One region of the Microbacterium laevaniformans genome, then DNA from elsewhere that is predicted to be linked to it. Evidence: predicted binding sites of a transcription regulator. Region 1 holds the regulator's gene; the other holds the start of a gene.
What was found. The regulator HrcA, encoded in region 1, represses chaperone genes, less so after heat shock. The targets are predictions, from matches to a motif close to TTNGCACTCGNNNNNNNCGAGTGCNAA.

Region 1 (7,222 bases):
TCAGCCACCGAGGCTCCCCTCGTCCAGTCCCCCGGCCAGCACATGCGCGTGGACGTGGAAGACCGTCTGACCGGCGCCCGGCCCCGTGTTGAACACGAGGCGGAAGTCGCCGTCGGCGTGTTCGGCGGCGAGTGTGTTCGCCAGCCCCACCATCTCGCTCATGAGAGCCGGGTCGGATGCCGCGAGCTCGACGACGTCGCGGTAGGCGGCGCTCTTGGGGATCACCAGCAGGTGCACCGGTGCCTGTGGTGCGATGTCGCGGATCGCGAACACGTTCTCGGTCTCGGCGAGGATCTCGGCCGGGATCTCGCCCTCCAGGATGCGCGTGAAGATGGACGGTTCGCTCATACTCCGAGTGTAGTCAGCGCCCGTCACCAGCGGCCGAGGCGGGCGTTGACGACGGCGAGGGCAGCCGGCCCGGCCGTCGAGGTGCGAAGCACCGTGTCGCCGAGGCGGACGGCGGTGGCTCCGGCATCGGCCAGGGCGTCGAGTTCGTCGGGAGCGATGCCGCCCTCGGGGCCGACGACGAGCACGATCTCCGCGCTATCGGTCAGCGACAGGGTGCTGAGGGGCACGGACGCCGTCGGCTCCAGGACCAGCACGCGGGCGTGTGCGGCACGTGCGGCGAGGCCGGCGACGGACACCGGCGTCGACACACGCGGAACCCAGGAGCGGTGCGCCTGCTTCGCGGCCTCGCGGACGATGCTCTGCCAACGCGCGACGCCTTTGACGGCCTTGTCGCCGCCCCAGCGCGACACGCTGCGCGCCCCCTGCCACGGCACGATTTCGTCCACGCCGAGTTCGGTCGCCGCCTGCACGGCGAGCTCGTCGCGGTCGCCCTTCGCGAGCGCCTGGGCGAGAAGGAGACGTGGGGTCGGCGCCTCGGTGACGGTACGGCCGGTCACCGTCACTGCGACGCGCTTGGGGGCGGATGCCGCGACGACGCCCGTGAGCCAGACGCCCGCACCATCGCCGACGGTGACCTCCTCACCGACCCGGACGCGGCGGACGACCGCCGCATGATGGGCCTCGGCGCCGGTGATGATGATCTCGTCGCCCAGAGCCGCATCGGCGACGGCGGACCCGTCGGTCGGCGGTTCGTCGACGAGGAAGTGCAGTGCCATCTCAGCCGCGGAACCGGTCGCGCAGTTTCGAGAACATGCCCTGGTGGAACTGCGCCAGGCGGGGCGCCGGGGCCTTGGTCTTCTTGGCGAAGTCCTCGATGAGAGCGCGCTCCTTGGCGTCGAGCTTCGTCGGGGTGACGACCTGCACACCGACCCGGAGGTCGCCGCGCGCTCCGCCGCGCAGGGGCGTGATGCCGCGGCCCTTGATCGTCAGGACGTCGCCGGACTGCACGCCGGATCGCACCTCGAGGTCGACCTCGCCGTCGAGCGAGGAGATCGTCGTGTGGGTGCCGAGGATCGCGTCGGGCATCGAGACCTCGAGGGTGGCGAGCAGGTCGTCGCCCTCACGGCTGAAGACCTCGTGGGTGGCGACGGTGACCTCCAGGTAGAGGTCGCCGTTCGGACCGCCCGCCGGGCCGACCTCGCCCGAGCCGGGCAGCTGGAGGCGCAGGCCCGTCTCCACGCCGCCGGGGATGTCGACCGACACCGTCCGCCGTGCGCGCACGCGGCCCTGTCCCTGGCACGTTGCGCAGGGGTACGGGATGGTCGTGCCGTAGCCCTGGCACGTGGTGCAGGGCTGCGAGGTCATGACGTTGCCGAGAAGACTGCGCACGGTGCGCTGCACCTGACCCGAACCGTGGCAGATGTCGCACGTCGCCGGCTGGGTGCCCGGCTGGCAGCACGATCCCTCGCAGGTTTCGCACAGCACCGCGGTGTCGACGTCGATGTCACGGTGGGTGCCGAAGACGACATCGCCGAGATCCAGCGTCACCCGCACCAGCGCATCCTGGCCGCGCTCACGCCGCGATCGCGGTCGGCCGGCGCGTGCTCCCCCGCCGCCGAAGAACGTTTCGAAGATGTCGCCGAATCCGCCGAAGCCTGCGCCGTCTCCGCCGAAGGGCGAGCTGTCGCCGCCCATGTCGTAGCGCTGGCGCTGCTCCGGGTCGCTGAGGACGTCGTACGCGTGGGTCACGAGCTTGAAGCGCTCGGACGCGTCCGCTCCCGGGTTGACATCGGGGTGCAGTTCGCGCGCGAGACGCCGATACGCCTTCTTGATCTCGTCGGGGCTCGCATCGCGGGATACGCCCAGGACTTCGTAGTGGTCGGCCACAATCGCCTTTCCTGCCCTTGCGGGCGCGGGTCGGTGTTCGGGAGCGGATCGCTCAGCGGGACGTGTCGTCCTCGTCGAGCAGTCGGCTCAGATAGTGCGCGACGGCGCGGACCGCCGCGAGGTTGGTGGGGTAGTCCATTCGGGTGGGGCCGAGAAGGCCGACGCGGGCGCGGGTGCCCGTTGCGTCGTACTCGCTCGTGAGGACGGAGGCCTCTGTCAGTCCGAAAGGCTCGTTCTCCCGACCGATGCTCGCGGCGAGACCGTGCTCGTCGGCGACCATCTCGCCCATCAGACGCAGCAGGGTGACCTGCTCCTCGATGGCCTCCAGCAGCGGGTAGATGCTGCCGCGGAAGTCGCCCTCGCGCCGAGCGAGCGTCGCACTGCCGGCCATCACGAGCCGGTCCTGACGGAAGTCATCCAGTTCCTCGCCGACGATGCGCGCGACGGTGCGCAACGCGGCGTCGATGCGGGTGCCGTCAGGGGCCGATGCCGAGAGTTCGACGATCGCGGCCGCGGCCTCCGCGACGGGCTTGCCCGTGACCAGCCGCGAGATCGCGATCTTGACCTGCTGGGCGGCATCCTCGGAGAGTTCCTCGGCCAGGAAGGCCACGCGCTGCGACACGCGTCCGGTGTCGGTGACGACGATGACCACCACGCGCGCTCCGCCCAGGTGCACGAACTCGACGTGTGTGACGTTCGCGCGGGCGAAAGACGGGTACTGCACGATGGCGACCTGGCCGGTGAGCTGCGTGAGGGCCCGGACCGTGCGCATCAGGAGCTCGTCGAGGTCGCCCGGGTCGGTGAGGAACGACGAGATCGCCGAGCGCTGCGCCGTGGACAGCGGCCGCAGGTCGGCGAGATGGTCGACGAAAACGCGGTAGCCCTTATCGGTGGGCACACGTCCGGAGGATGTGTGCGGCGCGGCGATGAGCTCCTCGTCCTCCAGGAGCGCCATGTCGTTGCGGATGGTCGCGGCGGACACGCCGAACTGGTGACGTTCGACGATCGCCTTGCTGCCGACGGGCTCATGGGTGTCGACGTAGTCCTGCACGATCGCGCGGAGGACCTGCAGGCCGCGTTCCGAGACCATCGCTCCTCCTTGTTGGCACTCAGGGTCGTCGAGTGCCAATATTACCGCGATCGCGCGGTCAGACGGTGAGGGCGCGCACCACGGCATCCGCCAGCAGGCGGCCGCGGCGGGTGAGGACGACGCGGCCGCGCACGGCGGAGGACCCGTCGATGAGCCCGTCGGCGATGAGTGCCGCGATCGCGTGACGACCCTCTCCGGTCAGCTCGGACACCGCGATGCCCTCGGCGATCCGCGACCGCAGGAGCACGTCCTCGAGTCGCCGCGCAGCGGCATCGGGGCGCTCCCGCGCCGCCGCAGGCGACGTGCCGGCGGCGAGGCGCTGCGCATACGCCGCGGGGTGTTTGACGTTCCACCACCGCAGGCCGTCGACGTGGCTGTGCGCGCCGGGGCCATAGCCCCACCAGTCGGTGCCGCGCCAGTACGCGAGGTTGTGGCGGGAGCGGTGACGGGGCGCCGTCGCCCAGTTCGACACCTCGTACCAGCCGAACCCGCTCGATGCGAACGCCTCGTCGGCCAGCTCGTACATGTCGGCCTGGAGGTCGTCATCCGGCGCGGCGACCTCTCCGCGGCGGATCTGGCGCTCGAGCTTCGTGCCCTCTTCGATGATGAGCGCGTACGCGGAGATGTGGTCGGGTGCGAGCGCCACGGCCGCCTCGACCGAACGACGCCAGTCGTCCAACGACTCCCCCGGCGCGCCGTAGATCAGATCGACGCTCACATCGAGGCCGGCCGAGCGTCCGGCGTCGACGGCCGTCTGCACGCCGGCCGGATCGTGGGTGCGCTCGAGTGCGGCGAGCACGTGGGGCACGGCCGACTGCATGCCGATCGACAGCCGGGTCACGCCGGCCTCTGCCAGCTCGTGTGCCATTGCGACGGTCACCGTGTCGGGGTTGGCCTCGACGGTGACCTCGGCGTCGGCGGCCAGCGCGAAGGCGGAGCGGATGCCGTCGAGCATCCGGGCCAGATCTCCCGCGGGAAGCAGAGTGGGCGTGCCGCCGCCGAAGAAGACGGTGGATGCCGCGCGGAGGGGCCCCCGCGCCGACAGCACGCCCTGTGAGAGCGCGATCTCGCGGAGCACCTCGTCGGCGTACGCGTCCTGGCGCGCGCCCCGGAGCTCCGTGGCGGTGTAGGTGTTGAAGTCGCAGTAGCCGCAGCGCACCCGGCAGAAGGGCACGTGCAGGTAGACGCCGAAGTCGCGGGCGGGGTCGATCGAGATGTCGGGCGGCAGCGCGCCGTCGAGCGGAGCGGGATCGCCGAGGAGAAGGGCGGAGCCCATCAGGCGGGCGTCGTATACAGCGGGGAGATGGCCCGCAGGTACCCGCGGAACAGCTCGCGACGGCGACGCTTCACCAGTGCCGGAACGACGCGGTAAAGCGTGGCGACGGGACGGTCGAAGGCGCGCACCGTGAACCGTACTTCGTCGTTGTCGGCCCAGCTGATGACGAAGGATTCCTCGCCGCTGACCACCGAGTCCCCGACGGTGCCGAGAGCGAAGCCGACGCGTCGCGGCTCCTCGATCGCGTAGATGACCCGCAGCTCGCCGTCCGCGTTCATGCCCTTGACGTGTCCGCGCACCCGCACCGTCGTTCCCGCAGCCACGTACGGGGTCCCGTCGGCGTCGAAGCGCTGGTCGGCGTCCAGGCGACTCGCGACCATCGGATTGCCGTCGACGTCGTAGCCCACGCCCGTGTACATCGGTCCGGCAGCCGGGCGCACGTCCGAGATCGTGAGGCCCGCTCCGCGCAGCGCCGTCCACGACAGCAGCGCGTCGGCCGATGACTCGAAGCGGGCCTGGCCGCTGCCGAGCAGCCAGGAATCCTCCGCCGGAACGCTGCTCTCGGGCGGATAGCTCATGAGGTCGTGCGCCTGCGTGGCGCCGACGGCGGCGTAGTCGACCGTGTCGTCCTGAAAGCTTCCGCGACGCATGATGTCCAGCCTAACCGGGGCGTCCGGCTTACTTCTTGTCCTTGCCCTCGACGTCGCCGGAGAGCGCGGCGATGAAGGCTTCCTGGGGCACCTCGACGCGACCGACCATCTTCATGCGCTTCTTGCCCTCCTTCTGCTTCTCCAGCAGCTTGCGCTTGCGGGTGATGTCGCCGCCGTAGCACTTGGCGAGCACGTCCTTGCGGATGGCGCGGATGTTCTCGCGCGCGATGATGCGTGCGCCGATGGCGGCCTGGATGGGCACCTCGAACTGCTGGCGCGGGATGAGTTTGCGCAGGCGTTCGGTCATGAGGGTGCCGTACGCGTACGCCTTCTCTCGGTGGACGATCGAGCTGAACGCGTCGACCTTCTCACCTTGCAGCAGGATGTCGACCTTCACGAGATCGGCCTCCTGGGATCCGGCAGGCTCGTAGTCGAGGCTCGCGTAGCCCTGGGTCTTGGACTTCAGTTGGTCGAAGAAGTCGAAGACGATCTCGCCGAGCGGCATGTTGTAGCGCAGCTCGACACGGTCCTCACTGAGGTAGTCCATGCCGAGGAGCGTTCCGCGGCGCTGTTGGCAGAGCTCCATCACCGTGCCGACGTAGTCCTTGGGCAACAGGATGCCGACCTTGACGACCGGCTCGGAGACACTCGCGACGCGGCCGTCGGGGTACTCGCTCGGGTTGGTGACCGTGACCGACTCGCCCGTGTCGGTCGTGACCTCGTACGTCACCGAGGGTGCCGTGGTGATGAGGTCGAGGCCGAACTCGCGCGACAGGCGCTCCGTGATGATCTCCAGGTGCAGCAGGCCCAGGAACCCGCAGCGGAATCCGAAGCCCAGGGCGACGGAGGTCTCCGGCTCGTACTGCAGCGAGGCGTCGGACAGCTTCAACTTGTCCAGCGCCTCACGCAGGTCGGCGTAGTCGCTGCCGTCGATCGGGTAGATCCCGCTGAACACCATCGGCTTGGGGTCGGTGTAGCCGGCCAGTGCTTCGCTCGCGGGCTTGCGGTGGTTGGTGATCGTGTCGCCGACCTTCGACTGGCGCACGTCCTTCACGCCGGTGATCAGGTAGCCCACTTCGCCGACTCCGAGGCCCCGGGTCGGGACCGGCTCGGGGCTGGAGACACCGATCTCGAGCAGGTCGTGCGTCGCGCGCGTGGACATCATCTGAATGCGCTCGCGCGGCTCGAGTTTGCCGTCGACCATGCGGACGTATGTCACGACGCCGCGGTACGCGTCGTAGACGGAGTCGAAGATCATGGCGCGCGCCGGGGCGTCGGCGTCGCCGACCGGCGCGGGGATGCGCTCGACGATGCGGTCGAGCAGCCCCTCCACCCCCATGCCCGTCTTGCCCGAGACCCGCAGCACGTCGGCGGGGTCGCCGCCGATGAGGTTCGCAAGCTCCGCGGCGTACTTCTCCGGATCGGCGGCGGGCAGATCGATCTTGTTGAGCACCGGAATGATCTGAAGGTCGTTCTCCAGCGCCAGGTACAGGTTCGCGAGGGTCTGCGCCTCGATGCCCTGCGCGGCATCCACGAGAAGGATGGCGCCCTCGCAGGCGGCGAGCGAGCGCGAGACCTCGTACGTGAAGTCGACGTGGCCGGGCGTGTCGATCATGTTCAGTGCGAAGGTGCCGTCGGTCGTCGCCCACGGCATGCGGACGGCCTGCGACTTGATCGTGATGCCGCGCTCGCGCTCGATGTCCATACGGTCGAGGTACTGCGCACGCATATCGCGGTCCGAGACCACGCCGGTGATCTGCAGCATGCGGTCGGCCAGCGTGGACTTGCCGTGGTCGATGTGGGCGATGATGCAGAAATTGCGGATCAGCTCTGGAGGGGTCGCAGACGGCTCGAGAGGCTTCAGGGCGCGGGGTGACATGTCCCGAGCAGTCTACCGGCGTCTGCGGCGGCGCCCCCGCGCCGCTGCGCGCGGGACTGTAGCGTCCCCTTCGCGCGACGCGCCAGGGCCGC
Region 2 (7,222 bases), 920 kb from region 1:
CACGGCACTCAAGCACTGCCCGGTCTGGCTCGAGCAGCTGTCCAACAGCCTCGAGGCCGAGCTCGTCGAGGCGGCAGAACGTGGTCAGGTCAGGGGTCGCGAACGTAGGGTGGTGCACGTCGAGGTCTTTCGGATGGGCAGCGTAGGAACTTCCATCCTGGAAGACCTCGACGCCTATCCGCGAACCACCAGCCGGCCCACGACTACACCCTCATCTGCGAAGAGCCAAAGAAGGGGCGGATGCCGCAGCATCCGCCCCTTCTTTCGTGCGTGGGTGTCAGTTCACGGAGCCCTGGATGGACTTCTGGAAGACGGGAGTGTTGTTGGTGTCGAACTTGTAGATGCCGATGTAGGCGCTCGACGGGTCGTTCTGGGAGTTGAAGGGACCGATGCCCGCCTTACCCGTGTACGTGATGTCCTTGCCGCTCTTGATGAGCGCGAGGCACGAGGCGTAGTCGGAGCACTTCTCACCGTTGGTGGTGCCCGAGACCGCGGCGAGGTTCGCCTGGATCGTCGGACCGTCGGTGCCCTTGCCCTTCTCGGCAGCCAGCGCGGCGAGCACGATGGCGTCGTAGGACTCGGGAGCGTACGAGAAGTCCTTCAGGTCGGCGTTCGCGCTCTTCTTGTAGAAGTCCACGAGGCGCTGCTTGAACTCGGGGTCGGGCTGGGCGCCGGGAATGGTGCCCTGGGCGCCGGTGAGCGTGCCCGCCTCGAAGTCCTTGCTGTAGTCGGCCGTGTTGCCGTCGACGAGGTACGTCTTCGACAGATCCCAGCCCTGAGCCTTCAGCTCGGGGACGATCTGCTTGGTCTCGTCGAAGGCGAGGATCACGATCGCGTCGGGCTTGGCCGCCAGAGCCGCCGACACCTCGGACGAGAAGGTCTTCTGCCCGGGAGCGAACTCCTGACCCTTGCCCTTGGCGCCGTAGACGACTTCGCCGCCCGCCTTGGTGACGGTGTCTTCGACGACATCGCGCAGGCCGGTGCCGTACGCGTCGTTGAAGACGATGAACGCGACCTTCTGGACGCCGTCACCGATGACGAGGTTGCCCAGCGCCGAGCCCTGCACCGTGTCCGGCGGAGCGGTGCGGAAGTAGTAGCTGGAGTAGCCGGAGAGCTCGGTCGCGGTGTTCGCGGGCGAGATCTGCACCTTGCACTTCGAGACGATGGTGTCGACGAAGTTGAGGCTGACGCTCGAGGACTCGGCACCGAGCACGACCTGCGCGTCCGACGACGCGATCTGCGCAGCCGAGGCGGTGGAGACCGACAGGTCCGACGAGGCGCCGGAGTCGGTGATCGGGCCGACCTTGATCGGCTGGCCGAGCACGCCGCCGGCGGCGTCGATGTCCTCGACGGCGAGGCCGTAGCCGGCCTCGGCGGGCGGGTTGAGGTAGGCCAGCGAGCCGGTCTGCGGCAGGATCGTCGCGAGCGTGAACGGTCCGGTCGAGGGCGTGCCGGGCTTGCAGGCGGCGGCAGGGTCCGCCGACCCCGTCGAGGTTGCCGTGGGAGCCGTCGTGGCGCCGCCCCCACCCGAGCTCGAACACCCTGCGAGGGCGAGCGACGCAGCGCCCGCGAGCGCAAACGCGGCGATCAGCGCCTTGTTGCGATGAACCATGGGTTCTTCCCTTTCTTCGATGACATCGCGCGGCGCACGGGCTCCGCGGTCTGGCTTGAACGCTAAACCTGCTGTGTCACCAGGATGTTTCGCGCACGCATCGAAGAAAAGCACCGCGACGCAATCGTTATGAACCTCGCCGTGCGCGCGGGAGCACCGCCGGGAGGGTCTCAGACCAGATCGGCGACGTCGGAGATGCTCCGGGACCGCCGCGACGACACCACGGAATCGACGCTCAGCACGACCAGCGCGACCCACACGAGCGCGAACCCGATCCAGCGTTCGAGCGGCATCGGCTCGTGCAGGATCCACGCCCCGGTGATGAACTGCAGGATCGGGGCGACGAACTGCAGCAGGCCGATCACGGTGAGCGGCGCCCGGCGCGCCCCCGCGGCGAACAGCAGCAGCGGAACAGCGGTGACGACGCCCGCGAGGGTGACCAGCACGGTGTGCCCGACGCCCTGGGTGCCGAAGACGAGGCCGGTGGTGGCGGCGACCACGACGAGCTGGATCAGGGCGATCGGGGCCAGCCACAGCGATTCGAGAGTGAGGCCGCTGATGGCATCGACCCGAGGACCGATCTGCTTCTTCACGAGTCCGTAGGTGCCGAAGCTCGCCGCCAGGGTCAGTGCGATCCAGGGGAACGATCCGTAGGCCACGATGATGACGACCACGGCCAGGCCCGCGAAGCCGATCGCGATCCACTGTGCCAGCCGGAGGCGCTCCTTCAGCACGATCACACCCAGCAGCACGGTCACGATCGGGTTGATGAAGTAGCCGAGGCTGCCCTCGATGACGTGACCGGTCAGGATGCCGATGAGGAACACCTGCCAGTTCACGTAGATCAGCAGGCCCGCGACGATCGTCCAGAACACGAGCCGCCGATCGCGCAGGATCGCGAAGAGCTTGCCCCACGTGCGGGTGACGGTGAGCAGGACCGCGCAGAAGGCGAGGGAGAAGAGGATGCGCCAGCCGACGATCTCCCACGGCCCGATGGGTGCCAGCAGCAGGAAGTAGAGGGGCATGAAGCCCCAGAGGAAGTACGCCGCGAAGGCGTAGATCCCACCGCGCCGTTCGTCGCGGGCGGACTCGGCGGGTGTCATGAGACAAAGCCTACGACGGTCGTGACATGCGCGGGGCGACGGATGCCGAGGCATTCTGCCGTTGGTCGTCGTTCCTCCGCCAATCCGCGTTAACGGCGATGGCCCCCGGACTTTGCCGGGGGCCATCGTCGAATGCGATCGTCAGCGGACGACGACCGCCAGAACGTCGCGGGCCGACAGGACGAGGAACTCGTCGCCGCCGAACTTCACCTCGGTGCCGCCGTACTTGCTGTAGATGACGCGGTCGCCGACGGCGACGTCGAGCGGCACACGGTTGCCGTTGTCGTCGATGCGGCCGGGGCCCACGGCGACGACCTCGCCCTCCTGGGGCTTCTCCTTGGCGGTGTCAGGGATGACAAGGCCACTGGACGTGACCTGCTCAGCCTCGACCTGCTTGATGACGATGCGGTCCTCGAGCGGCTTGATGGAAACCGACACGGTCTACCTCTTTCTTGCTGGGCGTGATGCTTCAAGACTCGTTAGCACCCACAGGGGTGGAGTGCTAACAGCAAGTCTAGAGCGCGGCTGGCACTCGTGCAACGCGAGTGCCAGCTCTACCTCGGGCGAGGGGATGCGACGGTGACAAGCCTGCGGCAGACGTCGGCATCGCGCTGGACGAAAGTGAGCGGGTGCTGAGCCGCCCCGCATAGGCTGGCGGGATGGAACGCGCCGAGCTCACCGCCCTGCTCACCCCCGAGGGGCTGCGGCTGGTCGATGAGCTCGGCGCGATCGACTCCGCCGACGAGGTGGCCCGCACCGTGTCGCGATTGCGGGCGCAGGGCCTGTCGCCCGACCTCGTCTCCGCTGCCGTGGGCCAGGCGCGGCTGCGGACGCGCGCACGCGCGAAGTTCGGCGACTTCGCCGACCGGATGCTCCTCACGCGCGCGGGCCTCGAACAGGCCACGCGCCTGTCGGTGGGCGCGCGCCACGCGGGCCGGTTCCGCGACGCCGGCGTGCGCCGCGTCGCCGACCTCGGCTGCGGGATCGGCGGCGATGCGCTCGCGTTCGCCGGGATCGGCCTCGACGTGCTGGCCGTCGACGCCGACGAGACCACGGCCGCCCTGGCCGCGTACAACCTCGCCCCGTTCGGCGAGTCCGCGACGGTGCGCCATGCCCGCGCCGAGGAGGTCGCGCTCGACGGCGTCGACGCGGTGTGGCTCGATCCGGCCCGACGCACGGCCGGCCATACCGAGACCGCGCGGGTCGCCGCCGGTGACTGGTCGCCGTCGCTGGAATGGGTCTTCGCTCTCGCGGAGCGGATGCCCGCGGGCATCAAGCTCGGACCGGCGTTCGACCGGGCGCGGATCCCCGAGACTGCGGAGGCGCAGTGGATCAGCGTCGACGGGTCGACCATCGAGCTCGTCGTCTGGACCGGAACGCTCGCCCGCGCCGGTGTCCGCCGCTCGGCGCTCGTCGTCCGCTCCGACCGTGCGGCCGAACTGACGGCGTCCTCCGACGCCGAGGATGCCGAGGTCCGCCCCTTGGGCGCTTTCGTCCACGAGCCGGAGGGCGCCGTCATCCGCGCACGCCTGATCGGCGAGGTGGCCCGCCGCCTCGACGCCGGAATGCTCGCCCCCGGCATCGCCTACCTGACCTCCGATGCCGAGATCACCAGCCCCTTCGTGCAGTCCTTCCGCGTCCTCGAGGAGCTGCCCACCGATCTGAAGGCGCTCCGGCAGGCGCTCCGGGAGCGGGAGATCGGCACGCTGGAGATCAAGAAGCGCGGCGTCGATGTCGACCCCGCGACCTTCCGCACCCAACTGAAGCTGAAGGGTCCGCGCACCGCGACGCTGATCCTCACGCGCGCGGGGACCTCGCGCATCGCCCTGCTCGCCGAGCGCGTCACCGGCTGACGCGCATCGCGTCGGCGCGGCGCGCCCGCTCAGCCGAACAGCGGCCCCTGGGTCGACGCCCACCACAGCCAGCCTGCGCTGTAGGCGAGCGACAGCAGGCTCAGGCACAGCGCCCAGACCGCGACGGCGCGGCTCTCCCACGGGTGGCGCAGTGCGACGACGGCGAAGACCGCTCCCACGATGCCGATGAGAAAGCCCCAGCCGACCACGAGCGACACGATCAGCCCGACGACGGCGAACGTGAGGGCCCACGGGGCGCTGCGGGGCAGCACCGGCGGCGCCGGAGCCCAGCGCACGTCGGGTTCGGGCGTCCACGACGCAGCGGCCGCGGCATCCACATCCACCGGCGCCGCCACGGGTACCGGCTCGGTGAACTCGCGCTGGAAGCCGCCGCGGTGCGCCCCGGGGAGGGCAGCGCTGTCGGCGGGGGCGACGTCAGTCGACCGTGCTTCCAGCCGCGTCTCGACACGCGGGAGGGGCACGTCGGGCACGTCGGGCGCGGGGCCGGGGCGGTCATCACTCATCCCACGGCCTCCCCGGCGACCTGGATCTGCGTCACCGGCAACGTCGAATCCGCGCCGAACGCGAGGGTCGAGGGCTGGCGTCCGCTCGCGATGAGCTCGGACGCGAGCGCGGCGATCATAGCCCCGTTGTCGGTGCACAGACTCAGCGGCGGGATGCGCACGGCGACTCCCGCTTCGGCCGCGCGCGCCAGCGCGACCTCGCGCAGGCGCCGGTTGGCGATGACGCCGCCGCCGAGCAGCAGTCGCGGCACGCCGTGGTGCGCGCAGGCGTCGAGCGCCTTCGTGACGAGCACATCGACGACCGCTTCGCGGAAGGATGCCGCGACATCGGCCACGGCGACCTGCTGCCCCGACGCGTCGGCCTGCTCGACCCAGCGAGCGACGGCTGTCTTCAGGCCGGAGAAGGAGAAATCGTAGCGGTGCGCCGCCATGTCGGACGCGCGGGACAGCCCGCGCGGGAAGCGGATGGCCGACGGGTCGCCGCCCGCGGCGGCGCGGTCGATCTCCGGTCCGCCGGGGTAGGGCAGCCCGAGGATGCGCGCGATCTTGTCGAAGGCCTCTCCGGCGGCGTCATCGAGGGTCTCGCCGAGAAGCTCCACATCGCTCACGAGGTCACGCACGAGAAGCAGCGACGTGTGCCCGCCGCTGACCAGGAGCGCGACCGTCGGGTACTCGACGTCCTCGCCGGTGAGCAGGTCGGCGGCGATGTGTCCGACGAGATGGTTGACGGCGTACAGCGGCTTGTCGAGACCGACCGCAAGCGCCTTGGCGGCGCCGATGCCGACCATGAGCGCACCGGCGAGCCCCGGCCCGCTCGTGACGGCGACGGCATCCACGTCGGCGAGGGCGATGCCGGCCTCGGCCACGGCGGCGGCGATCGCCGGCTGCAGCGCCTCCAGGTGCGCGCGGGCGGCGACTTCGGGCACGACCCCGCCGAAGCGGGCGTGCTCGTCCATCGAGCTCGAGATGGTGTTGCTGAGCAGGGTGCGGCCCCGGACGATGCCGATGCCGGTCTCGTCGCAACTCGTCTCGATGCCGAGCACAAGCGGTTCGCCGGCGGTCATGAGCACACTCCCCCGATCTGCGTCTGCGCGTGCCGCTCGGCGGCCCAGGCGACGAGATCGAGCTTCATGACGACGGCATCCACGTCGTCGGGCTGGTAGTAGCGGGGGCGACGCGCGATCTCGAGGAATCCCTCCGAGACGTACAGCGCGGACGCGGTCGGATTGTCGGCACGCACCTCGAGGAACACTTCGCGCGCCCCGCGCTGCCGCGCCGCCTCGAGGAGTGCCCGCAGCAGCGTCCGCCCGCGGCCCCGGCCCCGGGCGGACGCGGCGACCGTGATCGTCTGGATGTCGGCGTCTGCGGCGCGGGCGACAGCGCGGACACCGCCGTATCCGAGCAGACGACCCGCCTCGACGTCGACGAGGTAGTGCGCGTGCGGCGAGAGGAGCTCCTCGCGCATCATCGGCTCGCTCCACGCGTCGGTCGGAAACGACGCGCGTTCGAGGTCCATGATGTCGGCGAGGTCGCCGACCGTCGCCACGCGAAGCGTCATGATGCTCCTCCCACGGGCGGGCGGGCGATGCTCTTGGGCAGCGTGACGTCGGGAGCTCGCAGGTACAGCGGCTCCGCACCGGTGAGTTCGCGTCCGGCGGCGACGGCACGCGCCGCGACGACCGCGAGCATGGCCGCGCTGATCGCGGTCACATCGACGCGCTCGGCCTCCTGCGCGGACAGCACCGCGTCGATGTCGGTGCGCAGGGCGAGGGCGGGTCCCATCGCACGGATCGGGAGACCGTCGGCATCCATGCCCTCGTACACCGAGTACGCGACCTCACGCCGCCGGGCATCGGTCACGACGGCGAACCGGCGCGTGTCGGCGTACGGATCGGCCAGCGCATCGTCGAGGAGGACCGCGAGGGCCGCCGCGTCATGACTGGGAACCGCGACGACGGGGAGGCTCCGGGCGAGAGCGAAGGCGCGTGCCGCCGCGATACCCACCCGCAGCCCCGTGAAGGGGCCCGGCCCCATGCCGGCGGCGACGTGCGTGAGGGTGACCGGCTCTGCCGCCCCGGTCTGTCCGATCGGGCCCCGGGCGGCGTCGGCGAGCGCGTCGCGCAGGAGGTC

Region 2: groES (co-chaperone GroES) is a predicted target of HrcA. The motif match lies at 3,241-3,267, and genes of this name have one in related genera.

Annotation. Positions count from the first base shown of each region.
Region 1 covers NZ_JAFBCE010000001.1:1,294,231-1,301,452, forward strand. The annotation lists gene JOE53_RS06060 (PhoH family protein) at 1-8, opposite strand, end outside; gene JOE53_RS06065 (HIT domain-containing protein) at 1-348, opposite strand; gene JOE53_RS06070 (16S rRNA (uracil(1498)-N(3))-methyltransferase) at 372-1,124, opposite strand; gene dnaJ (molecular chaperone DnaJ) at 1,126-2,235, opposite strand; gene hrcA (heat-inducible transcriptional repressor HrcA) at 2,288-3,325, opposite strand; gene hemW (radical SAM family heme chaperone HemW) at 3,384-4,601, opposite strand; gene JOE53_RS06090 (DUF1990 family protein) at 4,601-5,251, opposite strand; gene lepA (translation elongation factor 4) at 5,280-7,130, opposite strand.
Region 2 covers NZ_JAFBCE010000001.1:374,531-381,752, reverse strand. The annotation lists gene JOE53_RS01745 (ISL3 family transposase) at 1-118, opposite strand, end outside; gene JOE53_RS01740 (ABC transporter substrate-binding protein) at 278-1,612, opposite strand; gene rarD (EamA family transporter RarD) at 1,783-2,715, opposite strand; gene groES (co-chaperone GroES) at 2,857-3,153, opposite strand; gene JOE53_RS01725 (class I SAM-dependent methyltransferase) at 3,375-4,568, shown strand; gene JOE53_RS01720 (hypothetical protein) at 4,598-5,092, opposite strand; gene tsaD (tRNA (adenosine(37)-N6)-threonylcarbamoyltransferase complex transferase subunit TsaD) at 5,089-6,156, opposite strand; gene rimI (ribosomal protein S18-alanine N-acetyltransferase) at 6,153-6,650, opposite strand; gene tsaB (tRNA (adenosine(37)-N6)-threonylcarbamoyltransferase complex dimerization subunit type 1 TsaB) at 6,647-7,222, opposite strand, start outside.